2 regions of the Mesorhizobium sp. M0910 genome follow, and region 1 is predicted to be linked to the other one. Evidence: riboswitches for the same ligand, from Rfam matches in the RefSeq annotation. Region 1 holds a riboswitch; the other holds the start of a gene.

Region 1 (14,297 bases):
GCTCTTTTCCGGTAGCCAGCGCGGGCGCAACGTCGAACCAGTAGCCATCAAAGACGAATAGTGTCACTTGGCAATTAATTACGATAGAGGCGATTTGGCCGCGACGGGCGGACCCGCAGGCCGGTCGCCCCTCGTCCGGTACTGCGGACCCCACTTGCGGGTTGTCTCCAGGCAGTCTCATGCGCCTGCGCGTCTGCCGTCCAGCGCAGCTTGAAAAGATGCTCCCAACCGAGCGGCGTCAGACGGCCGGCCTTGTGACTACAGCGCCGACGCACAGCACGGCCGTACCGCGCGGCAACTTCGAGCGGCGAGCTTCCGCTAACGCCCACATTTCTCCGCTATTGCGGCGATGCATTCCTCGAGACGCTCCAGGCGGAATTTCGCAATACGAAGTTCATTCCCGGCTTCGAAACGTCGATGGCGTCCCTGAGGTGTGGTCGCCATGAGGTTGCGCTCCAGTTCGGCAATGTGCGCACGCACCTGTCGGGCATCGTCCTGACGCAATGCCTTGATCCACCCACGCCCGCGCATCACTCTTCCTGCCAGCACCCCGAAAGTCATGCGGAGTTATGCCACCGAGATCCTAATTTGCGGCAAGCCGAAACACTCGAAATTTAACTTCCGCTAATGCGAAGGAGACGAAACAGTCCGGCAAGATAGTCAAGGAAGCGGACACGATTATCCGAGGCGGCTATCGTCAAGCCAATAAGGCCGAGCCCGAACCGGAAACCGACCGGATATGTGCCCGGAGCGCGTCACGACGCGAAACATCGACCGGGGGATGCGGACGAGACATCCGTGTCCGGTCGAATCCCTCCAAGAGAAAACGCTCGATGCGAAGGTGGCTCAAGCGGTCGCCTTTCGCGGTTGGCTGAACGTATTGTCAGGGCGGGGCAGACCGAAATGGTCTCTTAGCGTTGCCCCATCATAGTCGTGCCGGAAAAGTCCGCGCCTGCGCAAGATCGGCACAACCTCGTCGGCGAATACGTCGAACCCGCCCTGCAGATAGGGCGGCATGACATTGAAACCATCCGCCGCACCGTTGTCGAACCATTCCTGGATATTGTCGGCGATCTGTTCGGGCGTCCCGGCCTGGACCCAATGCCCGCGCGCGCCGGCGAGACGGTGGAGCAACTGGCGGATGGTCGGATTCTCGCGCTCGATGATGTCGAGTACGACGTGGAAGCGGCTGCTCGCACCGCGCTCGCCCTCGACACTGATGAGCTCGCGCGGAAATGGCCCGTCCAGATCGTAGCTGGAAAGGTCGGCGTCTACGATGCGGCGTAGCTGATCGAGAGAATATTCCGGCTGCGTCAGCTCGTTGAACTCGTCATGCAGTGCGCGGGCTTCAGCCTTGGTTGAACCGATGAAGGGACTGATGCCGGGCAACACCTTGACGTGGTCGGGGTTTCGGCCAACCGACTTCACGCGCGCCTTGATGTCGGCATAAAATTCCCGCGCGTTGCCGAGTGTCTGATGTGCTGTGAATATCGCCTCGGCATAGCGGCTTGCGAACGACCGTCCATCTTGCGACGAACCCGCCTGGACATAGACCGGCCGCCCCTGCGGCGAGCGCGGAAGCGTCAGCGGTCCCTTCACACGATGATATTTGCCGATGTGGTTGATTGGGTGGATCTTGTCGGTGTCGGCAAAAATTCCAGATTCCCGGTCCGCGACGAGCGCGTCGTCCTCCCAGCTGTCCCAGAGCTTCGTCACCACATCAACGAATTCGCCGGCGCGCTCGTAACGGTCGGCGTGGGTCGGATGTCGATCAAAGCCGAAATTCAACGCTGCCGACCCATCGCCCGTGGTGACGATGTTCCAACCGGCGCGGCCGCCGCTCAGATGATCGACAGAAGCAAACAGCCGGGCCAGGTTGTAGGGTTCGTTGTAGGTGGTCGAGGCGGTCGCGATGAAGCCTATTCTTTGAGTCACCGCGGCGAGCGCCGAAATCCATGTCAGCGGCTCCAGCCTGAAGCGGCTCGCGTAGCGGATGTTGTCGGCGAGCGCGGGCCCATCGGCGAAGAACAGCGCGTCGAACTTGCTCGCCTCGGCCTTTTTCGCCAGTTCCTGGTAATAAGCGATGTCCAGCACTCTCTCAGGGGCGGAATCCTTGTAGCGCCAGCCGGCTTCATGATGGCCGCCGGGATAGATGAAAAGGTTGAGGTTCAACTGTCGTGTTTCGGCAGGCATATTGTTGGTCCTCCTGGGGGTGACACTGAGCGGCAAGTCCTGGGACGCTCAGACGGGCAGCACAGGCCTTGTCTCGACGCCGAGATGACGCAGAAGTTCGGAGCGGATCTCGCCGAACCGGCGGTTGCCATGATCGCGTGGCGTGGGGACATCGATGACGATGTCGGCGGCGATCGCGCCATTATCGAGCACCAAAACCCGGTCCGCCAGCGTCACGGCTTCGTCCACGTCATGGGTGACCAGCAGGACGGCCGGCTGGTGACGGGCACACAGCTGGCGCAGCAGATCGTGCATGCGCAGGCGGGTCAGCGCGTCGAGTGCGCCGAACGGCTCATCCGCCAGCAGCAACTCAGGATCACGAACCAGCGAGCGCGCCAATGCCACGCGCTGCTGCTCGCCACCAGAGAGTTCGACCGGCCATGCGGTCTCGCGGCCGCTTAAGCCAACCTCTTCGAGAGCTATCCGTGCGCGTTCGGCGGCGTCCGGTAAGTCGAGACCGAGAACCACATTCTCCAGCACTCGTTTCCATGGCAACAGTCGGGCATCCTGGAACACCACAGATTTCTTATCGGGTGTTTCGAGTCGCCCTGACCCGGAGACTTTGTCATCGAGATCGGCGAGCGCGCGCAACAGCGTACTCTTGCCCGACCCGCTACGGCCGAGAAGGGCGACGAACTCTCCCTTCTCGATGTCGAGACTGAGGCCGTCGAGGACGGTTCGCGGCCCGAAACGCCTCACCAGGCTCTCGACCCGCACCACGGGCGCGCCGCTCAATCCGCCAAGGTGCGACGCCATGACAGGGACCTTTCCTGGAAGAAGCGGACGATGCCGTCGGATGCGAGACCGAGCAACGCGTAGACGGCGAGACCGACGATGACGATGTCAGTCTGGCCATAGTTGCGTGCGAGATCGATCATGTAGCCGATGCCGCTCGTGGCATTGACCTGTTCGACCACCACCAGAGACAGCCAAGCATAGGTTACCGCGAAACGCAGGCCAAGGAAGAAGCCCGGAAGGGCGCCCGGCAGGATGACCTGGCGGATGAATTCGCCGTAGCCCATTCGGAGGGTCTGGGCCAGTTCAACATATCGGCTGTCTATGCCGCGCAAGCTGCTGTGGGTCTGGATATAGATCGGGATCAGGACAGCCAGCGCGATGGTCGTCACCTTCATGCCCTCGCCGATGCCGAACCACAGCATCAGCAGCGGGATCAGAGCCAGCGTCGGTATGGCCCGTTTGATCTGAACGGGGCCGTCGATGATGGCCTCGCCCAACCGCGACAACCCTGAAATGAGAGCAAGCGTGGTTCCGATCAGGACGCCGAAGACCAGCCCCTGTGCTGCCCGCCAGGCAGACGTTATGAAATGATCCTGGAGCTTCCCTGTGGCGATGAGATCGATGGCAGTGCCGACAACCGACCAAGGCGCCGGCAGCGTTCGTAGATCGATAAAACCGGCGACGCTGCCGATGGACCAGATCACGAGAAGCAGTGCGGGCCCGATCATCGCGCCAAACGGGATCGCCCGTCCGAGGGCGAGGCGGCGCCTCGTTCCCGCCTTGCGAGCCTGTTCAGCGGGCGCAATCAACCCCCTTTCGTAAGGGATAGGGCGTGCAACTGCGGCGGTATGTGAGATTGCGTTCATCTGCGTCGTCTCCAGTGCTGGGAAGCAGGTCGTCAGGACGCGTTCAGCGCATTTGCGGCGATCGTCTCGAAGCGCCTGTCGAAAAGATCCTCGGCCTGGATACGAGGCTTGTTCAGCTCTTTGGCCAGGAGATCGATCGTCGCTTGCTGGCGCACGATCACATCGTTCCAGTCGGATGGAATGTCAAACCGTCCGTCGGCTTCGACGAGATACTGGCCATCTTCGCTGTTGAGGCCCTGGGTGGCGACGTAGTAGCCCTCGATCCACTCTTTCGGGTGCTGCTCTACCCATCGGGCCGCAAGTGCCCAATAGCGCACATATTCGCCGAGAGCGGCAGCCTTGGCCGGGTCGTCGAGCACGGCCTGCGGGGCGTAAAGATGGTCTGGATCATCACGCAAGCCGTGCGGGATGGTGGTGGCGCCGTCCGCCCCATACTGGCGCAGATAGCGCTTGACGAGGACGCCCCAGATCGGCGCCACATCGACTTGCTTGCTAGCAAGTGCCACCGGATACGCATCGCCTTTGCTGGGCAGTTCGATGAGATTTACATCCTCCTTGTTCAGGCCGACGGCCTGCAGGACCCTCAGCACCAGCGCGCCTTGCGCCTGACCAGGGCTGAAGGCGATCCGTTTGCCGCGCAAATCCGCGAGCGTCTTGACCTCGACGCCCGGCGCAATGCCGAGTTGATAAATCGGGTGTGAAACCGGATCCCTGCGGAACTTCGCAGCAATGATCTTGACCTTGAGCCCAGTCCAGGTCGCGTGGATGGGCGGAATGTCGGCGACCGATCCGACGTCCAATGCATCGGCGCGAAAAGCTTCGATTGTCTGCGGACCGCCGCTGATGTTGGCCCATTCAACCTTGAAGGGTAGCTGGTCGATCAGACCCGAGAGTTCCAGTGCCCTTTGCGTCTCCGGATCGCCGATACGAAGCACAGTGCCCTCCGGGATTTTGGTCGGCAGTTTACCCGTGTCCGGACTGCCCGCCTCGGCCCTGAAAGCGGAGGAAGAAGCGACCAAGGTTACCGCCAAAGCGGCGACCAATGCACCAAACTTCCTTCTCGAAAACTTCCCAGCCAACATCATCGTCTCTCTCTCTCCAATTGATAAGGCCCAAGCTCATCTGATTATGTCTATCAATTTCGTAGACTATAAAGTACCGGATGCTGTTCTTTGCCGCCGGAAGGAAAAGCTGTTCGCCTGCAATGCTCATTTTGGGCACACGTCGTTCACAAAGCTTCGGACTGCGAAGCAGCACCTCGGCGAGGAAACATCCCCACCAAAGCTCATCCAGAAGCTTCATGCCTGGACCGTATCGAGCCGATGCCTGGGGGCTGTTGACGACAGAGCTGGCACCGGCGCGCCGACCGGACCCGAGCTTGCAGATCGTGACGGCCGTGAACGCATTGCCGCATAGGACCGCGCACGCTGGTATCACAGTGACAGTTCAACTGTGATCATTAGGCGGTCGAGATAAAAATGGCGCCTGTACGACTAGGACACAAATAATGCGGCAGAATCTGACCCGTCGGTGGGGCAGGTTCTTCTGTTCGTCAGTAACGATCGGATAGGGGATCGATTGCACCGACCAGCCAGAGACGCCAAAGCTTGTGCCTCGGGGAGGGGCTGGAGGGAGTTCGTCAGGCCGGTCTGGTGAGAACGCGATCAGCTTCATCGGCGACCGGCGTCTCGCGCATGAAGCTTCACCGCGGACGTTGGTGGAAACGGGAGAGGAGACAGGTCTGACCGAAAAAAACCCGTCGGACGAATCCGACGGGCACTGGAGAGGCAGATTCGGACAGCTCAGGCGGCGAGAACGGCCTTCGGCTCGACCAGCTCGTAACCGAGCGCTTCGGCCACTGCGCGATTCGTGATCTTGCCCTTGTGGACGTTCAGCCCGTTGCGCAGATGGTGGTCGTCTACCAGCGCCTTGAGGCCCTTGTCGGCGAGCTGCAGGCCATAGTGCAGCGTCGCATTGTTGAGCGCGTGGGCCGAGGTGACCGGCACCGCACCCGGCATGTTGGCGACGCAATAATGGATGATGCCGTCGACTTCATAGGTCGGCTCGGCATGGGTGGTGGCGTGCGATGTCTCGAAACAACCGCCCTGGTCGATGGCGACGTCGACCAGCACGGCGCCTTTCTTCATGCCCGACAGCATTTCGCGCGTCACCAGCTTGGGCGCTGCTGCCCCCGGGATCAGCACGGCGCCGACGACTATGTCAGCCGAAAAACATTCTTCCTCCAGCGCCTCGACGGTCGAGTAGCGGGTGTGAACGCGGCCGCCAAAGATGTCGTCGAGCTGACGCAGGCGCGGGATCGAGCGGTCAATGATGGTGACGTCGGCGCCAAGCCCTGCCGCCATCCGTGCAGCATGCAGGCCGACGACGCCGCCGCCGAGCACAGTTACCTTGCCGGGGAGCACGCCGGGCACGCCGCCAAGCAGAACGCCGCGGCCGCCATTGGCCTTTTGCAGCGCCGTGGCGCCCGCCTGGATCGACAGGCGGCCGGCAACTTCCGACATCGGCGCCAAGAGCGGCAGGCCGCCGCGCTCGTCGGTGACGGTCTCGTAAGCTATTGCGGTCACGCCGGCGGCCAGCAGACCCTTGGTCTGCTCCGGATCCGGAGCAAGATGCAGATAGGTATAGAGGATCTGGCCGTCGCGGAGCTGAACCCATTCGTTGGGCTGCGGCTCCTTGACCTTCACGATCATGTCAGACTTGGCAAAAACGTCGGCGGCCGTTTTGGCAATCGTGGCGCCGGCGGCGCGATACGCGTTGTCATCGGCGCCGATGCCGGCGCCGGCGCCGGTCTCGATCAGCACTTCATGGCCATGCGCGACATATTCACGGACCGAACCCGGTGTCAGGCCGACGCGGTATTCATGGTTCTTGATTTCCCGGGGGCAACCGACGCGCATCTTTTTCTCCTGATCCCGCCCTTTTGGGCTCACTCCCTGTCTAGTGTAGTGAACCATGAATCGTTGCGCAGGTGTTTGCGAATGCGCTTGCGCGGGATCGCGCGTTTCGATAATCGTTGCGAGAAATCGCAGGATTTTCGCACGTCACGAAAATGCCGCTGGACAGGATCGATATCGCCATTCTCGAGGCTTTGCAGAAGGATGGCGGACATCTTGCGATGCGCGGACATAGCGTGGATATCGTGATTGTGGGGCCGCGATTGGATTGATCGAGGCAAAGTCAATTTCGTCCGGCTGCATTCTTTTGGAGCCTCTTGAAAGCAAACAGCTTGCCTTCACGCACGCTGTCTTCAAGTGATCTCGCGTTCGCCAGATGCGCCGCAATCGCGCTGGCCAACATGCAGCCCGTCCCGCGCATCGATACGGAAAGTCGCGGTGTGTCAAAGCGGATTGGTTCTTGATCAAAGTGCAACAGAATATCGGTCGATCGGGGTCCCGCCGCGTGGCCGCCCTTGATCAGCAGGGCCTGCATCCCGGCTGCCAGCAATTCCTGGCCTTGCCACACTGCGCCGCCTTCATCCACCGCTGGCTCTAAGCCAACAAGAAGCGCCAGCTCCATGAGATTGGGCGTGACGAGGCGGCAAAGGGGCATCAGGTCGCATTTCATGACGGCGACGGCCCTTGCGTCCAGCAGCGCCTGGCCTGACGTCGAGGCCAGCACCGGGTCGAGTATTGCCGGCACCTGTAGATTTTCGCGCAGCACGCCGGCAATGGCAACGACGATCTCAGCCGTTGCGAGCATGCCGATCTTAATTGCCGCCACCTTGTTGGCCTGCAGCGCGGCGCGCATCTGATCGGCCACAAGATCGGGCTGCGAAGGATGGATTTTCATCACGGCTTCGTGCGTCTGCACCGTCAGCGCTGTGACGGCCAGGCAGGTGCGCACGCCAATGGAAGAGATCGTCTCGATATCGCGTGCAATTCCAGCCCCACCGCTGGAGTCTGATCCGCCGACCACGAGCACATGCGGTTCTCGCCTCAGCGCCATGGCTTTGTCTTTTCGATCCATTCTCGCGTGCGCGCTTCGGGATCGGCATTCAACGTGATGTCGGTGACCACCGCCGCGCTGTCCACACCAGCCGCGAAAACACCGTCGAGCCGGTCGGGGTTGAGGCCGCCAATGGCGACCAATGGGATCGGCGCCACCCGATGCTTCCACGCGCTGATCCGCGCGAGCCCTTGCGGCGCCCATTTCATCTGCTTCAGGACGGTGGGATAGATGGGGCCGAGCGCGATATAGTCGGGCTCGGCAGCGATGGCCGTTTCCAGTTCTAGATGATCGTGCGTGGAAAGCCCGAGCTTCAATCCGGCGTACTTAATCGCCAGCAGGTCGGCCGCAGCCAAATCCTCCTGGCCGAGATGGACGAAGTCGCAGCCTTCCTCAATTGCCGTGCGCCAATAGTCGTTGACGATCAGTTGGCAACCATGGACCGCGCAGACGCCGTTCGCGCGGCGGATTTCCGTCCGCAGCGTGGCCTCGTCCCTAACCTTGATGCGCAACTGAACCAGCTTGACGCCAAGCGGCACCAGGCGTTCGATCCAGGCGGCGCTGTCGACGATCAGGTAGAACGGATCGAGCTTCATGAGAAAACCGCCCTGCCGAATGTTGGTGTCGATGACACCGCGACGTCGCGGGGTTCGAGCATCCCCGAGCTGAAAGCTTCTCGACCGGCGTCGACCGCCTTGCCGAACGCACGCGCCATGCCGACCGGATCGGCCGCCTTGGCGACCGCTGTGTTCAGGAGCACGGCATCAAAGCCGAACTCCATGACTGTTGCCGCGTGCGATGGCCGTCCGAGACCAGCATCCACGATCAGCGGGACATCAGGGAAATGTCCGCGCATCGAGCGCAGCGCCATGATGTTGACCGGCCCGAGGGCGGAACCGATCGGTGCGCACCAGGGCATCAAGACCTTGCAGCCCGCCGCAAGCAGCCGCTCGGCGACGACAAGGTCGTCGGTAGTATACGGGAACACCGCAAAACCGTCCTCGCACAGGATGCGGGCGGCTTGGAGCAGACCGAACACGTCCGGCTGCAGCGTGTCGTGATTGCCGATCACTTCGAGCTTGATCCAGGGCGTGCCGAAGACTTCGCGCGCCATTTGTGCGGTCGTGACCGCTTCCTTGACGGAGTGGCAGCCAGCAGTGTTGGGCAGGATTCTGACACCAAGCGACCGGATCAACGACCAGAATTTTTCGCCAGCCCTGCCGCCTGCGATTTCACGGCGCAACGAGACGGTCACCACCGAGGTGCCCGATGCCCTGACTGCATCGGCAAGGATGGCCGGCGAAGGATATTGGGCCGTGCCGAGAAGCAGGCGGGAGGGAAGCGTCGTCCCGAGAAGATCGAACATGCTAGCCTCCCTGCATGGGCGAGAGGATTTCGATCCGGTCGCCGTCGTTCAATTGGAATTCCGCCCGGCTGGCTTTGTGCACGAGGTCGTTGTTGACGGCGGTCGCGAGCCAATCGCCCTCATAGTCAAGCGCGGCAAGCAGCTCGGCCAGCGTGGTGGCGGCAACCTCATGCTGTTTGCCGTTGACCATCAGTTTCATGAGCAAGCTCCTTGGTTCTGTCTTGACTGAAAACCAGCTTGGCAGCCTGGCGCGCCATGGCGGGCGCAAGGAGAAAGCCGTGACGATAAAGCCCGTTGATCGCGATGATCTCACCCTTCGTTTCGGCGCGCGGCAAATTGTCGGGAAAGGCTGGACGGACGCCGACACCGGTTTCAACAATCCCGGCCTCGCCAAAGGCCGGATGGAGGGCATAGGCGGTGCCCAGCAGCTCCAACATGGAGCGCGCCGTAACCGGTCCGGCGGACTGGCTTTCAATCATCGTCGCTCCAACCATGAAACGGTGGTCGGTGCGCGGCACTGCATAGAGTGGAAAGCGCGGATGCAGCAGCCTGACCGGGCGCGACAGCGAGATGTCTGGGGTGCGCAGGATCAGCATTTCGCCGCGAACGCCACGCAACCTGTCATCGGCGGCTGCCATTCCCGTGCAATCGATCTGACGATCGAAACCAAAAACATGCTGGGCGTCGGCGCCGAAGTGGAATTCAACACCCATGGCTACGAGCTTGTCATGAAGTGCTGACATCGCCTGGCGCGGATCGAGATGGCCCTCATCGGGGAAGAGCAATCCGCGGCGGAAGCGGCCGGCTAAGTCGGGCTCCAGGAGCGCAATTTCGTCTTCATCGACACGCCGATGGCCCGACGTGCGGCTGGCGAACCGGTCGAGCTCGCCCGCATCGCGCGGCGCGGCCACGACCAGCGTTCCCCGTCGTGTTACCAAGCCGGGCGTTGCGGCGTCCCACCAGTCGGCGGCGTCGCATCCGAGATCCAGCACCGGCTGCGCGGCGCTTTCACGCTCGCACCATGGCGCGAGCATACCACCGGCGAACCACGACGCATTGCCCTCGATGGCAGGCCTTGTCTCGGCAACGGAAACCGCCGCGCCGCGTGCGGCGAGCTCGAAGGCGGCGGTGAGGCCGGCAACGCCGGCCCCTTTGACCAGCACCTTCATGATGGCTCATGCGCCTGTGGCATGGCCGGTGCGCCGGTCTCGTCCGCCGGCACGTAGAGATCGCCGCCCTCGCGGTATTTCGCCGCCATCGCCGCCATGCCCTCCTTCTGCGCCTCGGCGCGGATGTCGTGGGAAATTCGCATCGAGCAGAATTTCGGCCCGCACATCGAGCAGAAATGCGCCAGCTTGTGCGCCTCCTTGGGCAAGGTCTGATCGTGGAAGGACCGCGCGGTTTCGGGGTCGAGCGACAGGTTGAACTGGTCCTCCCAGCGGAACTCGAAGCGCGCGCGGGAAAGGGCATCATCCCTGAGTTTCGCCGCCGGATGACCCTTCGCCAGGTCGGCGGCGTGCGCGGCTATCTTGTAGGTGATGACGCCCGTCTTGACGTCGTTGCGATCGGGAAGGCCGAGATGCTCCTTGGGCGTGACGTAGCAGAGCATGGCGGTGCCGAACCAACCGATCATCGCCGCGCCGATGCCGGAGGTGATGTGGTCATAGCCCGGCGCGATGTCGGTCGTCAGCGGGCCAAGCGTATAGAACGGCGCCTCGCCGCAAACGGCGAGTTGCTTGTCCATGTTCTGCTTGATCTTGTGCATCGGCACGTGGCCAGGCCCTTCGATCATCACCTGGCAATCCTTCGCCCAGGCGATCTTCGTCAGCTCGCCAAGCGTTTCCAGCTCGGCGAACTGCGCCGCATCGTTGGCATCGGCGATCGAGCCGGGACGAAGGCCGTCGCCGAGCGAGAAGGAGACGTCATAGGCGCGGCAGATGTCGCAGATCTCCGCGAAATGCTCGTAGAGGAAGCTTTCCCGGTGATGGTGCAGGCACCATTTTGCCATGATCGAGCCGCCGCGCGAGACGATACCCGTGACCCGGTCAACGGTCAGCGGGATGTAATGCAGCCGCACGCCCGCATGGATGGTGAAATAGTCGACGCCCTGTTCGGCCTGCTCGATCAGCGTGTCGCGGTACACCTCCCAGGTCAGATCCTCGGCAATGCCACCAACCTTCTCGAGCGCCTGGTAGAGCGGCACCGTGCCGATCGGCACCGGCGAGTTGCGCACGATCCAGTCGCGGATGTTGTGGATGTTGCGGCCGGTCGACAGGTCCATCACCGTATCGGCGCCCCAGCGGATCGCCCAGACCATCTTTTCGACCTCTTCGGCCATCGAGGAGGTGACAGCGGAGTTGCCGATATTGGCATTGATCTTGACCAGGAAATTGCGGCCGATGATCATCGGCTCGCTCTCTGGGTGGTTAATGTTGGCGGGAATGATCGCCCGTCCGCGCGCCACCTCATCACGCACGAAATCCGGGGTGACGAAATCGGGCAGTGTCGCGCCGAAAGCCTCGCCGTCGCGCTCAAGCTTGCCGTGCAGGATCTCGCGACCAAGGTTCTCGCGAATGGCGACGAACTCCATTTCGGGTGTGATGATGCCGGCGCGCGCATAGGCAAGCTGCGTCACCGCCTTGCCTGCTTTGGCCTTGAGCGGCCGGTGGCGAATGGGAAATTCCGGCGTCAGGCGTTCGCCCGTCGCGAATCCGTTGTCCTCCGGCCGGACATGGCGGCCGTCATAGGCCTCGACATCGCCGCGCGCCGTAATCCATTCGTGGCGAAGTCGGGCCAGGCCTTTTTCGATGCTGGTTTCGACAGCCGGGTCGGTATAGGGGCCCGACGGATCGTAGACGGTAACGGGCGGCTCGCCGGCTGTCGGATGGACAGAGATTTCGCGCATCGGCACCCTGAGCTGCGGGTGGATGGTACCGGATTTGTGGATTTTGCGTGAGGCAGGCAGCGGTCCCGTCGAGACGGCGGGGGTGAGGACATTCATCGTGAGGCTCCTTTGCTCGTTGCATTGGAGACCCAGCTCTGTGCCGGAAGGATGAAAAGACGCTTCTAGCGACCTGCCGAAACAGGACCTCGGGCGTAAACTCCCGCAAAGCGCTTGCACCGTCCCTACGCCAGTATGAACTGGATCAGGTTCAACGGGTCACTGCGCCGCGAATGCCAGCAGTATCTCAGCCCCTTGCCGGGACTCCCCTGGTGAATGCCTCAGGTTGGACGGGCCGGCTCCGGTTTGTCAAGCGCATTTGGGCCGTGGCGACGGCTGGCGGCCAATCAAATCGGGCGGAAGGGCTCGCCATGGGTCGCGGAGAAGTTACCGCGGGGCAGGTGTGGCAAAAGCCGCATTTTCCTCGTCAAACTTGATGTGACATTGACGTCGACGGAACTGCTTGTTCAATGATCTTAAGCCGGCAAACTACTTCGGAGATTTTCACGAAATTCTCGAAAATTACTATAGCAGGTGGCCCGAACGAAGTGCTCCGCAACCGGGAGAGGCCGCCTCGGCCAGGCGCATTCCAGCTACCAGCACTGCGCGGGCTAGACGCCCCTTTTGTTGCCCCAGAGCAGAATATGAAGCTGCGGCAGGACGCGCGCCTCAAACCATCTGTCACGGAGTCACCGTTTCCACCAACCATTCCATGCGTTTCATTATGCCGTCCAGGTCAATGAGCGCTTCTTCGTCATAACGGCGCGGCGGTGTGTTGCCGGGCTGCAGATACACAGGCAGTTGCGGATAACGCGCGGCGGCATCCTTGGCATAGGCGTAGTCTCTTTTCGTCGAACACCACGAGCTTGAGCACGATTTGCGGCTTATCCCTCGCCGCCTCGACGCACGCCTCGAACGCAGCCCAATCGGTCGTCATTTCGCTCGATGGCGGCTTTGGGCTTAGAATCAGGGCATCAAGCTCGGCAAACCAGTCCCTGGCCACGGAACCTTGGGTTTCCGACGCAAAGCGGTAGCCGTTCCGATGTCCGTGTTCGATCAACGCGCCGAGCGGCTGGATGGCCCGATTGCCGCCTGATAGCGACACCATTATTGGTCGGCCACCCGAAGCGCATTGACCTCTTGCCGGATCGCGTCTGTGGACATGGTCTTCCATTCATGGCGGAAGCGATTGTCCACGGCATGCAGGCTGTCGCACCAGGAACAGCGATAATCGCATCCGCCCGTTCGAACGAACACCGTCGGCAAGCCGACAAGCATGCCTTCACCATGGATGGTCGGGCCGAAGATCTCGCTCACTTGGATTCCGGGATCCAGCGTGCAGGTCATGGCCGGTATTCCGCCCAGGTTTTCGGTGTCTCGCTCACCCGCGCAGCGGAGGTTTCGGGTAGCCTCACCTTGCACCAGTCGTAGAGGGGGGCGATTTCGCAAGGGAGCGTTGCGTTTTTCGTTATCTTCGAATTTGGGACCCCTTGGTTTCCCAATTTTGCGGTCAAAATTTACCTTTTCCGAATTGTTCGGTGCTAGGGGACCAACACGCAGCGACTACTCTAGGGCGGGGGAGTGACAGAGTGATGCAGCGTCTGTCTACCGCAAGGTTCGGTGACCTTCTGGCGGGAGATCTGCGGGCTTTTGGCGGACCCTCGACAATTGAACCGCTTGCCGGCCGAATACGAGCGGAGCAGGTCAGTATCGTGCTTCGCAACACGCCTCTTGGCATGGTTGCGAACATACTCAATGCGGCCACTTTTGTTATGGCGGTTTGGGGCTCGCCCGACCAAACGAAAGCCGTCCTCTGGGCGAGTGTTATCATCGTCGCCGCTGGGTTCGTAGGCCTAAGAGCGAGATCATCGTTTCAGTCAGTCAAACCAAGGTCAGTGTCTCGCCGGACAACGCAAAACCTGGTGCGGAACGCGTTCTTGTTCGGCACCTGGTGGGGAGCACTTCCCGTTCTGTTCTTCAGCGGGGCAACAAGCGCAGCCCAGGTCGTCATTACCTGCCTGAGCGCGGGGATGATCGCAGGCGGTGCCGCTTCTTTTTCCACGATTCCTATTGCGGCCATCGCGTATACGCTACCGATCTTCCTCGGTTCGGCGGTTGCGATTGTGGGGGCGGGAGACGCGGTCAATCTGCCCGTCGCAATCCTGATAGTGAGTTACGCCATCACGCT
Region 2 (14,297 bases), on a different contig from region 1:
ATCGTCGCCGCACCCTCGGCGCCGCGATGACCGCGAAAGCGCTGGCGCATGGTCTGCAACTCACCGAGCCGGCGCATGTTGCGCTTGCGCCGCGCTGTCACGCCATAGCGCAGCCAGTGCTCCTCGCGCACGATCTGGCGACCGAGCTTATGCTGCTCGCGCTCTTCCTCCTCCAGCACCGTGTCGCGCCATTCCTCGAAATAGCCAAAGCCCTTGTCGAGACGGCGGGTCTGCCCGCGGTCGAGCCAGATTGTGGCGCGTGACACGCGCTCGAGAAAACGGCGGTCATGCGAGATGACGACCAGTGCCGAGGAGGTGCGGGCAAGCTCCTCCTCCAGCCATTCGATGACCGACAGGTCAAGATGGTTTGTCGGCTCATCGAGGAGGAGAATGTCGGGCTCCGGCGCCATGACGCGGGCGAGTGCCGCACGCCTCGCCTCGCCGCCGGAGAGGTCGTTCGGCCGTTCTTCGCCGGTCAGGCCGAGATGCTCCATCAGATAGGTGGCGCGATAGGGATCGTCGGCGGGCCCGAGCCCCGCCTCGACATAGGCGCGGACGGTCGCAAAACCGTCCATGTCGGGCATTTGCGGCAAGTAGCGCACGGTTGCCGAAGGCTGGCGGAAGACTTCGCCGTCCTGCGGCTCGATCAGCCCGGCGGCGATCTTGAGCAGCGTCGACTTGCCCGAACCGTTGCGGCCGACCAAGGCGATCTTGTCGCCAGCTGAGGCCGTCAGGGCGGCACCGTCGAGCAGCGGCGTGCCGCCAAAGGTCAGCTTTATCCCGTCGAGATTGAGAAGCGGCGGCGCCATGTCAGCTTTCTGGGCTCAGCTTTCCGGAAGAGGGTAGGGATGCGCGAGCAGCAGCGCGCGGCCGCTGGCCAGCGCGATTTCCAACCGGCCCCTGACCTCGTTGGAAATGGTCAGCGACGAGCCGAACGCAACCTCGACATGGTCGAGCGGCCATTTGGCACCGGTGACGCTCAGGCCGGCGAGATCGGAGAAGCCGAGCACCGAAAACAGCGTGCCGTCGGCATAGTCGAAGCCAGTCTTTCCGGGCAGCAAGGGAATGCCTTCCTGTGCGCCGCTGGTCAAAAGCACGTCCGTCCCGCCTTCCGCCAGCCGGACGCTCAGCGCCAGATGCAGGAAGATGTGGTCGGTGCGTTTGCCGCCGAAAGCACCTGCGAGCACAAGGCTGGTCGCACCGCGTTCGAGCGCGGCGGCGATAGCGAGTTCACCGTCGGTCTTGTCCTTTTCGGCGGGAAACACCTGCCGTGGCACGGCGGCCAGATCCTCCGGCAACTCGGCAGGCACGGAATCGAAATCGCCGACCCAGAGTTCCGGCCACAGGCCCAGCATACGGGCATGGCCGATGCCGGCATCGGCAGCGATGACGCGCGAGCCTTCGACCTGGCGGTCGAGCAGCGGCGTGCGGATGAGATCGCCGCCAAGCAGGATGGTGAATTTGCTCATATCTCGTGGCCCTTACCAGCCCTGCCCCAGAAACGGAAGAATGAAACGGAAGATGAAACGGCAGACGACACGGAAGGCTGGGCTTTGGATGCCCGGCAAACTTCCGCTTGCGCAGCACTTCGGCCGGGCCTATGTGTCGCAACGCTCTAACGGGGTGCCGGACGCGATCTTCGCGGACCGGCTGAGAGGCAAGACTGCCAACCCGCTGAACCTGATCCGGTTTGTACCGGCGGAGGGATTAGACGTTTCGGACAGCCCGACGCCTCAATTCCTTTCAACGCGAACGAAGGAGGCGCCGATGCGCAGTTTTTTCCACTCTCTTGTCTCAATTGTCCTGCTTGCGGCATCCGCGCTCGCCCTGCCAGGGCAGGCATCGGCACAGGATAGACTGACGGTCTATACCTATGAAAGCTTCACCGCCGATTGGGGTCCGGGACCGGCAGTGAAGAAGGCCTTCGAGGCCGAATGCAGTTGCGTCGTCGAATTCGTCTCGGTCGCCGACGGCGTGGCGCTGCTCAACCGTGTGAAGCTGGAAGGCGCCGCGACCAAGGCCGATATCGTACTTGGCCTCGATACCAACTTAACCGCCGACGCCAAGGCAACCGGCCTGTTTTCGCCGCACGGCGCCGTCTCGGGCGTCAATGTGCCGGGCGGCTGGAGCGACGATATTTTCGTGCCGTTCGACTATGGCTATTTCGCCGTCGTCTACGATACCGAAAAACTGAAGAGCCCGCCGAAGAGCCTCAGGGAATTGGTCGAGGGCGATGCCGGAGAGAAGATCGTCATCCAGGATCCGCGCACCTCGACGCCGGGCCTTGGCCTGCTGCTGTGGGTCAAGTCGGTCTATGGCGACAAGGCGCCGGAAGCCTGGGCCAAACTCAAGGCGAAGGTGCTGACGGTAACGCCGGGCTGGAGCGAGGCCTACGGCCTGTTCACCAAGGGCGAGGCGCCGATGGTGCTGTCCTACACCACCTCGCCGGCCTACCACATGGTCGCCGAAAACACCGAGCGCTACCAGGCGGCGTCCTTCGAGGAGGGCGAATATCTGCAGATCGAGGTTGCGGGGATCACCACCAAGGGCGCGAAGAACCCGCTGGCGGAAAAGTTCATTGCCTTCATGACCGGACCGAAATTCCAGGATGTCATTCCCGAAACCAACTGGATGTTCCCGGCCGGCAAAACCGACAAGCCGCTCAACCCGGCGTTCGACAAGCTGGTCAAGCCGACCAAGACCTTGCTGTTCAGCCCGGAAGACGTCGCGGCCAACCGCAAGGCCTGGGTCGATGAGTGGCTTGCGGCGATGAGCAGGTAGGGCTCAAGCCTCGTCGGATGTTTGCGCCAAGCCACCCCCCTCCGGCCTGCCGGCCATCTCCCCCTCAAGGGCACGGCTATCGCAGATGGAACGCCGAGGCTTTCGCTCTACGACGTACCCCCACCCCTAACCCCTCCCCACAAGGGGGAGGGAGACTTCCGTTGGCACTGACCTCGGCAAATTGTCTGCCTTTCGGCGCCAAAAGGGGAAGTAAGGGCATGCGGCAGCGTTCCCTCCCCCTTGTGGGGAGGGTTAGGGTGGGGGTCCAACTTCGTAAGAATCCAAATGCGATAGCCCTGCCCTCAAGGGGGAGATCGGCAGCTTTGTCGCCTCTCCTCGTCCTGCCACTTGTGAGATTGGCGAAGGCGGCTGAGTGCGCAATCTCCCCCCTTGAGGGGGAGATGGCCGGCAGGCCAGAGAGGGGTGGGCTCGGCCTTTGCCAGGTATTTCCTTCGATCTACGCCTGTCGTAGTGTCGGGTAGCGCGACATGCCTACGCGTCATCCGGCCGATCCCCGCGTCACTGCCGGCATCGTCGCGCTCGCCGCCATCGCGCTGCTGATCGGCGGTGCATTCGCCGGGCTCGTCGTCGAAGCCACACGCGACCTGTCCGGCGCCGCCGCCGCTTTCGATTCCTATCTCTTGCGCGTCGTCCGTTTCACGCTCTGGCAGGCTCTGCTGTCGACCCTGCTCTCCGTTGCACCGGCCCTGTTCGTCGCGCGTGCCCTGTCGCGGCATCCGCGTTTTTTCGGGCGAGGCTTTATCTTGCAGCTTTTCGCCGTGCCGCTGGCGCTGCCGGCCATTGTTGCCGCCCTCGGTGTCTTGGCGCTCTATGGCCGCGCCGGCTATTTCGCCGGCACGCTGGGCGCGCTAGGCGGCCAGAGCTGGCCCGGCATCTATGGCTTGTCGGGCATACTCGTCGCCCATGTCTTCTTCAACCTGCCGCTGGCGACGCGGCTGTTCCTGGAGGCGTTGCAGACCGTGCCGGCTAACCAATGGCGGCTGGCGAGCCAGCTTGGCATGGGGGCTGCGCCGGCCTTCCGGCTGATCGAATGGCCGCCGCTGCGTGCGGCCTTGCCGGGCGTTGCCGGGCTCGTTTTCATGCTGTGCATCACCTCCTTCACCATCGTGCTTACGCTCGGTGGCGGGCCGCGCGCGACGACGCTCGAGGTTGCCATCTACCAGGCGCTGCGTTTCGACTTCGACCCGGCCCGGGCTGTGACGCTGACCCTGCTGCAGATTGCCCTGACCTTCGTCGTCGTGCTGGCCTTGACGCGGCTCGGCGCCAATATGGTCGGGGATGCCAATCTGCCGGTGGCGCCGCGCCGGTATTTTTCAGCCGGTGCGGCCGAGACCGTGCTGAACGCATTGGCGATCGGGCTCGCACTGTTGTTTGTCGCCGGGCCGATGGCGGCCACGCTGGCAGCCGGGCTTGGCGCCGATCTCGGCCGCCTGGCCGGCGAGAGCGCGGTGCGGCAAGCGACGGCGACCAGTGCCGTGCTCTCCCTCCTGTCGGCGCTGCTCTCTGTGGCGTTGTCGCTGTCGCTGGTCATGGCGCGCCGGGCGCTGGCGCTCACCCGGCGGAGCGGCAGGAGGACGCTGCTCGAACACCTGGCCGACACCGGTGCGGGGTTCGTCCTGGTGGTGCCGCCCATCGTCATCGGTGCCGGCTGGTTCTTGCTCCTGCGCACCGTCGGCGATGTCTTTGCGATCGCCCCTGTCATGGTCGTTGCGGTCAATGCGGTGATGGCGATGCCGTTCGCCATCCGCGCCATCCGCCCTGCCTATGACGCGGCGAGCGAACGCCACGAACGGCTCTGCGCACAGCTTGGCATCTCGGGCTGGAACCGGTTGCGGCTGGTCGACTGGCCGTCGCTGCGGCGGCCGCTCGCCACCGGCTTCGCGTTCGCCATGGCGCTGTCGCTCGGCGATCTCGGCGTCATTGCGCTGTTCGGCAGCGATTCCGTGCAGACCTTGCCCTATCTGTTGCTGGCGCGCATGGGCAGTTACCGCACCGAGGATGCCGCCGGCCTGGCGCTGCTGCTCGGCCTTGTCTGCCTGGCGCTGGTGTTGGCCGCGGACTGGCTGGGAAGGAGGGAGAAATCATGATGCCGATCAGCCCGGAACGGTCCATTTCGGTGGAAAAAGGCGCGGCCGTGCGGCTCGATAATGTCTCGTTCAGCTATGGTGAAACGCCGCTTATGTTCGATGTCGATTTCCGGGCGTCGGAAATCACCGCCATCATGGGGCCGAGCGGTTCGGGAAAGTCGACGCTGCTCAATCTGGTGGCCGGTTTCGAGACGCCGCGGTCGGGCCGCGTGCTGATCGGCGGCGCCGACGTCAGCACTGCGCCGCCATCAGCGCGGCCGGTATCGATGGTGTTCCAGGAAAACAACCTGTTTGCCCATCTGTCGATCGAGCAGAATGTCGGGCTCGGCCGCTCGCCTTCGCTCAGGCTGAGCGAGGCTGACCGCGCCGCAATCGCCGCAGCGCTGAAGCGCGTCGGTCTTGCCGGCAAGGAAAGCCGGCTGCCGCGCGAACTCTCCGGCGGCGAGCGGCAGCGTGTCGCGCTCGCCCGGGTCCTGGTGCGCGACCGGCCGGTGCTGTTGCTCGACGAGCCGTTCGCTTCGCTCGGACCGGCACTGCGCGACGACATGCTCGATCTGGTGGCCGACGTTCATTCGGAGCAGCGCATGACGGTGCTATTCGTCACGCACCAGCCGGACGATGCGCGCCGTATCGGCCAAAACATGGTTTTCCTGGATGGTGGCACGGTTGCCGCGACCGGCACCGCCGCCGATTTTTTCGTCGGGGCTGGACCGGAGGCATTCCGACGCTATATCGGCTCGGGTCCGTTTGCGGCTGGATCACGAGATGTTGCCCGGAAGCGGACATAAATTTATGGTCAAACCGGCGGAAGGCGAAGCGGCGCTTGCTTGCCATGGTCGAGGTAGTGTGGCTAGGTCCGCCAGGAGCTGGTCCGGCCTAGACCGTGATTTGCCCTTGCTGCCTCGTATCTGTCGGACGCACGAAGGACGCCATAGCACTTGACTTTGCGCGTGATGCTTTTCGGAAATCGCGCCCGATTTTCGCGGTCACGTGCCAGGACTTGAAAGGAAGCCGATCTGCCGACCGGCATCGACAATCGGAGGGTGAAACCGCTGGCGCGCTTTCTGGCGCTGGCCGGTCTTGCCGTGGCGCTGGCAAGCTGCCAGATGTTCACGCCTCCCGACGTGCAGGAATCGGGCTTCCAGCCCTCCGACAAGCCGATCACGGTCGACAATGTCGCCGCCAACAGCAAGCTCGCCCAACTGGCGAAGGCGCAACACCCGCGCATCCTCGCCACCTATGGCGGCGAGTATTCCGACCCCAAGCTCGAGCGCATGGTGGCCAAGGTCGTCGGCAGACTGACCGTGGTGTCGGCCAACCCGACCCAGACCTACCGCATCACCATCCTCAACTCGCCCAACGTCAATGCCTTCGCGCTGCCGGGCGGTTATCTCTACATCACCCGCGGGCTGCTGGCGCTGGCCAACGATTCCGCCGAGCTGGCCGCCGTCATTGCGCATGAGATGGGCCACGTTACAGCCAACCACGGCCTGCAGCGCCAGCAGCTGGAAGCCGAGGAGGGGTTGGCGACCAAGGTTGTTTCGGATGTGCTCGGCGACAACCCGACGGCCAAGGCGGCGCTGATCCGCGGCAAGCTGAGGCTGGCCCAGTTCTCGCGCAATCAGGAGCTGGAAGCGGACGCCATCGGCATCAAGTCGATCGGTGAAGCCGGTTTCGACCCCTACGCCGCCGGCCGCTTCCTGCAGTCGATGTCGGCCTATACCGATTTCCGCTCGATCAGCGGCGCCACCGACGCCAGCCTCGACTTCCTGGCGACGCACCCCAACACGCCGCAGCGTATCGATCTCGCGCAGCGCCACGCCCGCCAGTTCGGCGCGCCCGGCGTCGGGTCGCGCGACCGCGATTCATTCCTTGCCGGCGTAGACGGGCTGCTTTACGGCGACACGCCCGAGGAAGGCTATGTGCGCGGCGAAACCTTCCTGCATCCTGGCCTCGGCGTGTCGTTCTCGGTGCCCAACGGCTTCATCATCGACAATTCGGCGGCGGCGGTGACCGCCACAGGCCCGGGCGACATGGCAATCCGCTTCGATGGCGTTTCGATCGACAAGGACCGCTCGCTGACCGACTACATCCGCAGCGGCTGGGTTGCCGGCCTCGACGACAGCAGCGTGCGCCAGGAGACGATCAACGGCAACGAAGCGGCAACCGCGCATGCCGGCGCCGATGGCTGGCAATTCGACATTGCGGTGATCCGCGCCGGCGGCCAGGTCTACCGCTTGCTGACTGCTGCACCGTCGGCCAGCACCTCGCTGAGCACGGTGGCGCGCTCGGTCAGCGGCTCGTTCCGCATCCTGAGTGCTGCCGAGAAGGCAGCACTGAAGCCACTGCGTATCCGCATCGTCACGGTGCAGCCCGGCCAGACGATGGGCTCCCTGGCCGCACAGATGGTCGGCGTCGACCGCAAGCTGGATTTGTTCAGGGTGCTCAACGCGCTGTCGCCGGGCGCCGCGGTTTCGGCCGGCGACAAGGTCAAGATCGTCACCGACAAATAGCAGCCGACGCGATTCAGGCTGCGAGAAATTCCGGATTCTGCTTTACCAGCGCCGCCTTGAGCTTTTCCATGGCGCGCGCCTCGATCTGCCGGACACGTTCCTTGGAGATGCCGAGCGTCTCGCCGAGCGCTTCGAGCGTCGCGCCCTCGTCGCTCAGCCGGCGTTCCTCGATAATCCTGAGCTCGCGCGCATTGAGAGCGCCGAGTGCCGTCTTCAGCCACACCGAGCGGCGTTCGACGTCGATCGTATCGCCGACGACCTCATCGGGCAGCGGGTCATCCGAAACCAGGAACTCCATCCGCTCGGTTGCGCCCGCATCGTCGGCTAGCGGCGTGTTGAGCGAGCTGTCCGGCGCCGAAAGGCGGGAATCCATCATCGCCACATCGGCTTCCGATACCCCGAGAGCCGCCGACACTTCGCGGTAGAGCGTGGCATTCGACGTCTGCTCGGCGCCGTTTGCCAGGCGGGCGCGCAGACGCCGCAGGTTGAAGAACAGCGCCTTTTGCGCCGAGCTGGTGCCGCCGCGCACGATCGACCAGTTGCGCAGGATATAGTCCTGCATCGAGGCGCGAATCCACCAAGTCGCGTAGGTCGAGAACCGCACCTCGCGCTCGGGTTCGAAACGGGCCGCGGCCTCCAGCAGCCCGACATGGCCTTCCTGGATCAGGTCGCCCAGCGGAAGGCCGTAGTGGCGAAACCGCGACGCCATGGAAATGACCAGCCGCATATGCGCGACGGTGATGCGGTGCAGCGCGTGCTGGTCATTGTTTTCCTTCCAGCGCAGCGCCAGGAGATGCTCTTCGTCACGTTCCAGATAAGGGGCTTTCATCGCCGCGCGAACCATGGTCCGTCCTGCACTGTCTTCCATCATGCCGCGCTCCTGCTTCAGGCGTTGCGGTGCGATCGAATCGTGAGTTGGCGCCGATGGTTGAAATGGCGGCGCCGCGCCCTACAACAGCGAAGAACGTGCCATGCGGGGGAATGTTCCCCCGGACTGTCATGTCGATTGCGCTGTTCCAGGCGATTCGCCGCCGGCCTTGACTCAGCCGGATGGCGCCGGGAGATGCTGGTTGAGAATTGGATTTCAAGGGCGCGGGATTTTTGAAATTCAGTTTCTTATTCTGGCATCGCGCATCTGTCATTTTCCGGCACTCGCAATGACGCCGGATACCGGCCAAGGACGGATCACAGAAAAATGAAATGGCTCAAATCGCTCATCATCGCCGGAACGCTGCAGGTTCTGGCCATCGCCGCCGGTCACGCCGGCGCCAATCTCGACCAGATCAAGCAGTCCGGCGTCTTCAAGGTCGGCACAGAAGGAACCTATGCGCCCTTCACCTATCATGATGCTTCCGGCGCGCTGGTCGGCTTCGACGTCGAGATCGCGCGGGCCATCGCCGAGCGCCTCGGCGTCAAAGCCCAGTTCCTCGAAGGCAAATGGGACGGGCTGATCGCCGGTCTCGATGCCAACCGCTACGATGCCGTCATCAACGAGGTCGGCATCACCGAGGCGCGCAAGGCCAAATATGACTTTTCGGATCCCTACATCGCCTCCAAGGCGGTGCTGATCGTGCGCGGCGACAACACCGATATCAAGAGCTTCGCCGATCTCAAGGGCAAGAAGGCGGCGCAATCACTGACTTCGAACTTCGGCAAGCTGGCTGAAACCAACGGAGCCGAACTCGTTGGCACCGACGGCTTCGACCAGTCGATCCAGCTGCTTCTTACGGGCCGCGCCGACGCCACCATCAACGACAGCCTGTCCTTCCTCGACTTCAAGAAGCACAAGCCCGACGCCAATGTGAAGATTGCCGCCCAGGAAGAAAACGCCGACTATTCCGGCGTCATCGTGCGCAAGGGCGATCCGGAACTGGTGGCCGCCATCAATAAGGCGCTGGCCGACATCAAGGCCGACGGCACCTACAAGAAAATCGCCGACACCTATTTCGGCCAGGACGTTTCGAAGTAAAACGGCTTTCTCGTGTGGGCCGAACGCCGGCCCACGTCGTTCATATCGCGGCGAGCTGTCTTTTGACGGCCCGCCGCTTTCGCGTGATATGAGCGACGGCAATCTGGCAAGGAGGAGCCTTCGTGCCGCACTGGCTGCAATTGATGCTGGAATCCCTGCCTACGCTGCTATGGGCTGCACTGATCTTCACCGTGCCGCTGACGCTGCTGTCGTTTGCATTCGTCTTGTACTAGGCCTGGTTGTGGCGCTTGTCCGGCTGTTCGGTCCCAAACCGCTGGTCGCCGTGGTCCGCTTCTACGTCTGGATATTCCGCGGCACGCCGCTTCTCGTGCAACTGTTCCTTATCTTCTACGGCCTGCCATCGGTCGGCATCCTGCTCGACGCCTTTCCGGCAGCACTGATCGGCTTCACCTTGAACATCGGTGCTTATTCGTCGGAAATAATCCGCGCCGTCATCGGTTCGGTGCCCAAGGGCCAGTGGGAAGCGGCCTATTCGATCGGCATGACCTGGGCCCAGGCAATGCGGCGCACCATTCTTCCACAGGCGGGGCGCGTCGCCGTGCCGCCGCTGTCCAACACCTTCATCTCGCTGGTCAAGGACACTTCGCTCGCCGCCGCCATCACGGTGCCGGAGATGTTCCAGGCAGCGCAGCGCATCGTCGCCACCACCTATGAGCCGCTGATCCTCTATGTCGAGGCAGCGGCCCTCTATCTGATCATGAGCTCCGTGCTGTCGGCCTTGCAGGCGCGGCTGGAAACGCGGCTAAACCGTTATGGCGGCTTCCTGGAGGCGCGCGCATGATCGGCCTCACCAACATCGAAAAGCGTTTCGGCGACAATCTTGTGCTGAAGGGCGTGACCGTCACCATCGAGGAAGGCAGCGTTACGGCGCTTGTCGGACCGTCGGGCGGAGGGAAGAGCACGCTTTTGCGCTGCATCAACCTGCTCGAGCTCCCGACTTCAGGCACGGTACGGATCGGCGACGATGCACTTGAATTCCGCCCCGGCGGCAGGGTCTCGACCAGGGATATCCAGCGGCTGCGGCTGCAGACCGGCATGGTGTTCCAGAATTTCCAGCTGTTTCCGCATCGCACCGCGATCGGGAACATCATGGAGGGGCTGGTGACGGTGCTGAAATGGCCCAAGGAGAGGGCGCGCGAACGGGCGCTGGCCCTGCTCGAAAAGGTCGGCATGGCGCACAAGGCCGATGCCTGGCCGGCGACGCTGTCAGGTGGCCAGCAGCAGCGCGTGGCGATTGCCCGGGCTCTGGCGCCTTCGCCGAAAGTCCTGCTCTGCGACGAGCCGACCTCTGCACTCGATCCGGAACTGGCGCAGGAGGTGGTCGACGTGCTCGGCAAGCTCGCCAGCGAGGGCACGACCATGGTGATGGCGACGCATGATCTGCGGCTCGCCTCCAAGATCGCGCGGGAAGTGGTGTTCCTCGATGCCGGCAACATCGTCGAACAAGGCCCGGCCGCGGTGCTGTTCAGCAACCCGGAACGCCAGCGGACCAAGCGGTTCATCGCCACACTGAAGCACGAGGCGGAAAGGGAGGGCGGCGAAGGTTAGATATGCCCGTCGCCGGTCAGCCAAAACAAAAAACCCGGCGCGAGGCCGGGTTTTTCTGAATTCGAAGACGAGAAAAGCTCAGGCGGCTTCTTCCTGCTCGGCTTCCTCGTTGTCGGCCTTAGCGCCGCGCTTCGGGCCCTTGTTGAGGTTCACCTCGATGAGGCGGACCGCTTCGGTCTCCGACATGCGGTTGACGGCCGCGATCTCGCGGGCCATGCGGTCGAGGGCCGCCTCGTAGAGCTGGCGCTCGGAATAGGACTGCTCCGGCTGGTTATCGGCGCGGTAAAGGTCGCGCACCACTTCCGAGATCGAGATCAGATCGCCGGAGTTGATCTTGGCATCATATTCCTGGGCACGGCGTGACCACATGGTGCGCTTGACGCGGGCGCGGCCCTGCACGACCTTCAGCGCGCGCTCGACATAATCCTCTTCCGACAGCTTGCGCATGCCGATCGAGGTCGCCTTGGCGACCGGCACCTTGAGGCGCATCTTGTCCTTCTGGAAGTCGATGACGAACAGCTCCAGCTTGTGGCCCGCGACTTCCTGCTCATCAATCGAGACGATCTGGCCGACACCATGCGCCGGATAAACGATGTATTCGCCGGTCTTGAAACCGTGGCGCGCTGCGGTGGACTTCTTCTGCGGGGTGATCGTTGCCATTACGCCCTGAACTCCTTGTTGTGGTACCGGCATCGTGCCGGCCCGAACTCGTACGACCGGGGTGACCGGTCCTTAGCCACACAACGATGAACTCACCGGAAAGGCCAGGACCGGCAAATCGCAACATTGCGACCGCCTGCCCCAGATCGCTCTGGTCCGGATTGAGAAATTCACCTTTCAGTGATTTGGGGCGTTTGCGCCATAAATCGACGTTGTGTCACCGGCATGTTTGGCTCATATAGCACAAAAAGTCGGAAGAATCAAGGTTTTGCTGCACGCGCGAAGGCCGCGCGCCGTCGCCGCCTGTCAAGGCAGTTAATGTATCACGTCTGTTACGCGGCGTCAGGCCACCGCAGCCGGCAGGCTCGTCAGTCGCCTTCGCCGGGCTCCGGGGAGAAATATTTCTCGAACTTGCCAGTTTCGCCATCGAAATTTTTAGCGTCGGCCGGCGGCTCCTTCTTGGCGGTGATGTTGGGCCATTTCTCGGCATATTCGGTGTTGATCTGCAGCCATTTGTCGAGACCCGACTCGGTGTCGGGCTTGATTGCGTCGGCCGGGCATTCCGGTTCGCAGACGCCGCAATCGATGCACTCGTCCGGGTGGATGACGAGCATGTTCTCACCTTCGTAGAAGCAGTCGACCGGACAGACCTCGATGCAGTCCATGTATTTGCATTTTATGCAATTGTCGGTCACGACATAGGTCATTGGTCGGCTCCGGGACGTCCCATTTTGTTGGGCTTTTTTGGTGAGGTAACGCCTTTGTCCGCTGGTGGCAAGGGCGGCCCCTGTCAGCGGTGCCGCGGTTTCCGGAATGGAATTCCGGAAGGCCGGCAAAGCGGGCGTTCGACCTTGCTCAATCGTCGCCGAGCAGGTGGTCGGTCTGGCGGCGTTCCTTCTTCGTCGGGCGACCGCTGCCGGCCTCGCGCAACGGCGGCACCGCATCCGGAAGCGCCTCGCCCTTGGGCGCGGGGGGCGGCGACATGTCCTCGTAGAGCAGGCGGGCCTCTTCGGCCGGGCCACGCCGTACGCCGGTGCCAAGGACTTTCCAGACGAAGATCCGCCGCTCCAGCGTGATGGTCAAAACGTCGCCCGGCCGGACCGTGTCGGAGGCCTGCGCTGCTTTGTCGCGATTGATGCGGACGCGTCCGGCGACGACCAGCTTGGCTGCCAGCGTGCGCGATTTTACCGCGCGCGAGAAGAACAACCACTTGTCGATGCGCTGGCGGGCATCAGTGACCATTGGACGAGCAGCTTACTTCTTCAGCTGGTCGCGCAACGCGGCGAGCTTGGCGAAGGGCGAGTCCGGGTCGAAGCGGACGGGGCGTTCCTCACGCGGCTTTGGCTGGAAGGCGGGTTTTGCGCCTTGGGCGCCGCCTTTGCCGTCCTGCCGGCCAGCCTTCCAGTCGGGCCGGTTTTCGCGCCGGTCCGGGCGTTCACCTTGCGGCTTGCCGGCGCGCTGCTCTGCCGCCTCGCCTTGCGGCCTGGGCTGGAACTTGCTGCGATCGAAGCGCGGCTTGCCGGCGCCGTCGCGCTGGTCGTGGCGCCCCTGACGGGCGGGCCGGTCGCCCGGCGTCGGTTGCCCGCCGGCATCTACCGGCGCATCGCTGCGGCTGTCCAGCGCAGCTTGACCACTGCGCGCGCGATGGTCCCGATGATTGTCCCGGGGGCGGTTGTCATGCTGGCGATGACGCGGGCGCTGGTCGAAACGACCCTGCCGCCATAACAGGACAGGTTTTGGCTCCTCGGCTTCTGGAGCAGCTTCGCCGGAGACGGCTTCCGTCGTTGCTGCAGGTTCGGCCGGCGATGCTTCCGTAGTGTCGGAAACCGGCGGTTCTGCCGGTGCCGCAGCCTCAGTTTCCGCCCCAGGTTCCGCCCTTGGCTCGGCCGTTGGTTCCGCAGGCGCTTCAGCAGTTGCCTCCGCGGCGGGCCGGGTCTCTTGCGTGACTTCTGCCTCAGCTTCAGGGGCTGGAGCTTCCGCGACAGGCTCTGCCGTCGCTTCGGTCACAGCTTCGGCCGCCGCCTCCGCAACAGGAGCCGCATCCGACACAGGTTCCGAAGCCTCCGCCGGCGGCTCTGCCGCGGCAGATGCTTCCGCCATCCTCGCCTGCTCGACGCGCGCAGTCTCTTCCGCCGCCTGCTTTGCAGCGGCAGCTTCACGCGCGGCATTGTCCTGTGCTTCGAGCCGCGCCTTGACCTCGGCCGCCGGTTTGGCATCGGCGCGATAGCCGAGTCCCTTCAGGATTTCTTCCATGTCGTCGGCGGTGGCGCCGAGAATCGACATCATCGGCGGCGTCACCATGAAGGACTGGCCGTCATAGGCGCCGTCGGGGCGAGGGCCGAGGCCCGGCTTCCAGTTGGTCGCCGGCCGGATCAGGTCGGCCAGCCGTTCGAGAATATCGACGCGTACAGCACGCCGGCCAAGATTGCGGTAGCCGGCAAGCTTGTAGAAGGTCTTGTCGAAGGTCGGATCGATGACCACCGAGGTGCGGCCGGAGGCCAGTGCGTGAACGACATCGCCGAAGCCGGGCTTGTCCTTGCCGTCGTTTCTCAGCGCCCACAGCAGCGTTATCAGCCCGGCCGGCGCCGGTTTGATCAGCGCCGGCACGAAGACATGGTAGGCGCCGAAGCGCACTCCGAGACGGCGAAGCGCCGCGCGGCCTTCCTGGTCGAGCGACTTCATCTCGTCGGCGATGTC

Evidence for each region. A riboswitch is a leader RNA that binds a small molecule or an ion and turns the genes downstream of it on or off. The one in region 1 is predicted to bind thiamine pyrophosphate.
Region 2: linked by a shared signal. The riboswitch ahead of thiB (thiamine ABC transporter substrate binding subunit) and the one ahead of thiC (phosphomethylpyrimidine synthase ThiC) in region 1 are both predicted to bind thiamine pyrophosphate.

What each region holds. Positions count from the first base shown of each region.
Region 1 covers NZ_JAMYNZ010000031.1:7,140-21,436, reverse strand. The annotation lists gene NKH78_RS31925 (DUF309 domain-containing protein) at 1-48, opposite strand, end outside; gene NKH78_RS31920 (hypothetical protein) at 319-561, opposite strand; gene NKH78_RS31915 (LLM class flavin-dependent oxidoreductase) at 847-2,193, opposite strand; gene NKH78_RS31910 (ABC transporter ATP-binding protein) at 2,242-2,988, opposite strand; gene NKH78_RS31905 (ABC transporter permease) at 2,964-3,836, opposite strand; gene NKH78_RS31900 (ABC transporter substrate-binding protein) at 3,869-4,918, opposite strand; gene NKH78_RS31895 (hypothetical protein) at 4,806-5,252, shown strand; gene ald (alanine dehydrogenase) at 5,639-6,754, opposite strand; gene NKH78_RS31885 (hypothetical protein) at 6,784-6,984, opposite strand; gene NKH78_RS31880 (hydroxymethylpyrimidine/phosphomethylpyrimidine kinase) at 7,035-7,802, opposite strand; gene NKH78_RS31875 (thiamine phosphate synthase) at 7,793-8,398, opposite strand; gene NKH78_RS31870 (thiazole synthase) at 8,395-9,168, opposite strand; gene thiS (sulfur carrier protein ThiS) at 9,170-9,367, opposite strand; gene thiO (glycine oxidase ThiO) at 9,336-10,337, opposite strand; gene thiC (phosphomethylpyrimidine synthase ThiC) at 10,334-12,169, opposite strand; TPP riboswitch at 12,274-12,390, opposite strand; partial or broken gene queE (7-carboxy-7-deazaguanine synthase QueE) at 12,721-13,456, opposite strand; partial or broken gene NKH78_RS31845 (6-carboxytetrahydropterin synthase QueD) at 13,453-13,539, opposite strand; gene NKH78_RS31840 (putative bifunctional diguanylate cyclase/phosphodiesterase) at 13,702-14,297, shown strand, end outside.
Region 2 covers NZ_JAMYNZ010000007.1:163,155-177,451, forward strand. The annotation lists gene NKH78_RS19010 (ABC-F family ATP-binding cassette domain-containing protein) at 1-809, opposite strand, end outside; gene NKH78_RS19015 (thiamine diphosphokinase) at 825-1,469, opposite strand; TPP riboswitch at 1,610-1,724, shown strand; gene thiB (thiamine ABC transporter substrate binding subunit) at 1,768-2,781, shown strand; gene thiP (thiamine/thiamine pyrophosphate ABC transporter permease) at 3,270-4,889, shown strand; gene thiQ (thiamine ABC transporter ATP-binding protein) at 4,886-5,677, shown strand; gene NKH78_RS19035 (M48 family metalloprotease) at 5,933-7,402, shown strand; gene NKH78_RS19040 (RNA polymerase factor sigma-32) at 7,416-8,273, opposite strand; gene NKH78_RS19045 (amino acid ABC transporter substrate-binding protein) at 8,598-9,371, shown strand; partial or broken gene NKH78_RS19050 (ABC transporter permease subunit) at 9,494-10,173, shown strand; gene NKH78_RS19055 (amino acid ABC transporter ATP-binding protein) at 10,170-10,940, shown strand; gene NKH78_RS19060 (CarD family transcriptional regulator) at 11,019-11,600, opposite strand; gene fdxA (ferredoxin FdxA) at 11,969-12,307, opposite strand; gene NKH78_RS19070 (RNA-binding S4 domain-containing protein) at 12,456-12,842, opposite strand; gene NKH78_RS19075 (helicase-related protein) at 12,855-14,297, opposite strand, start outside.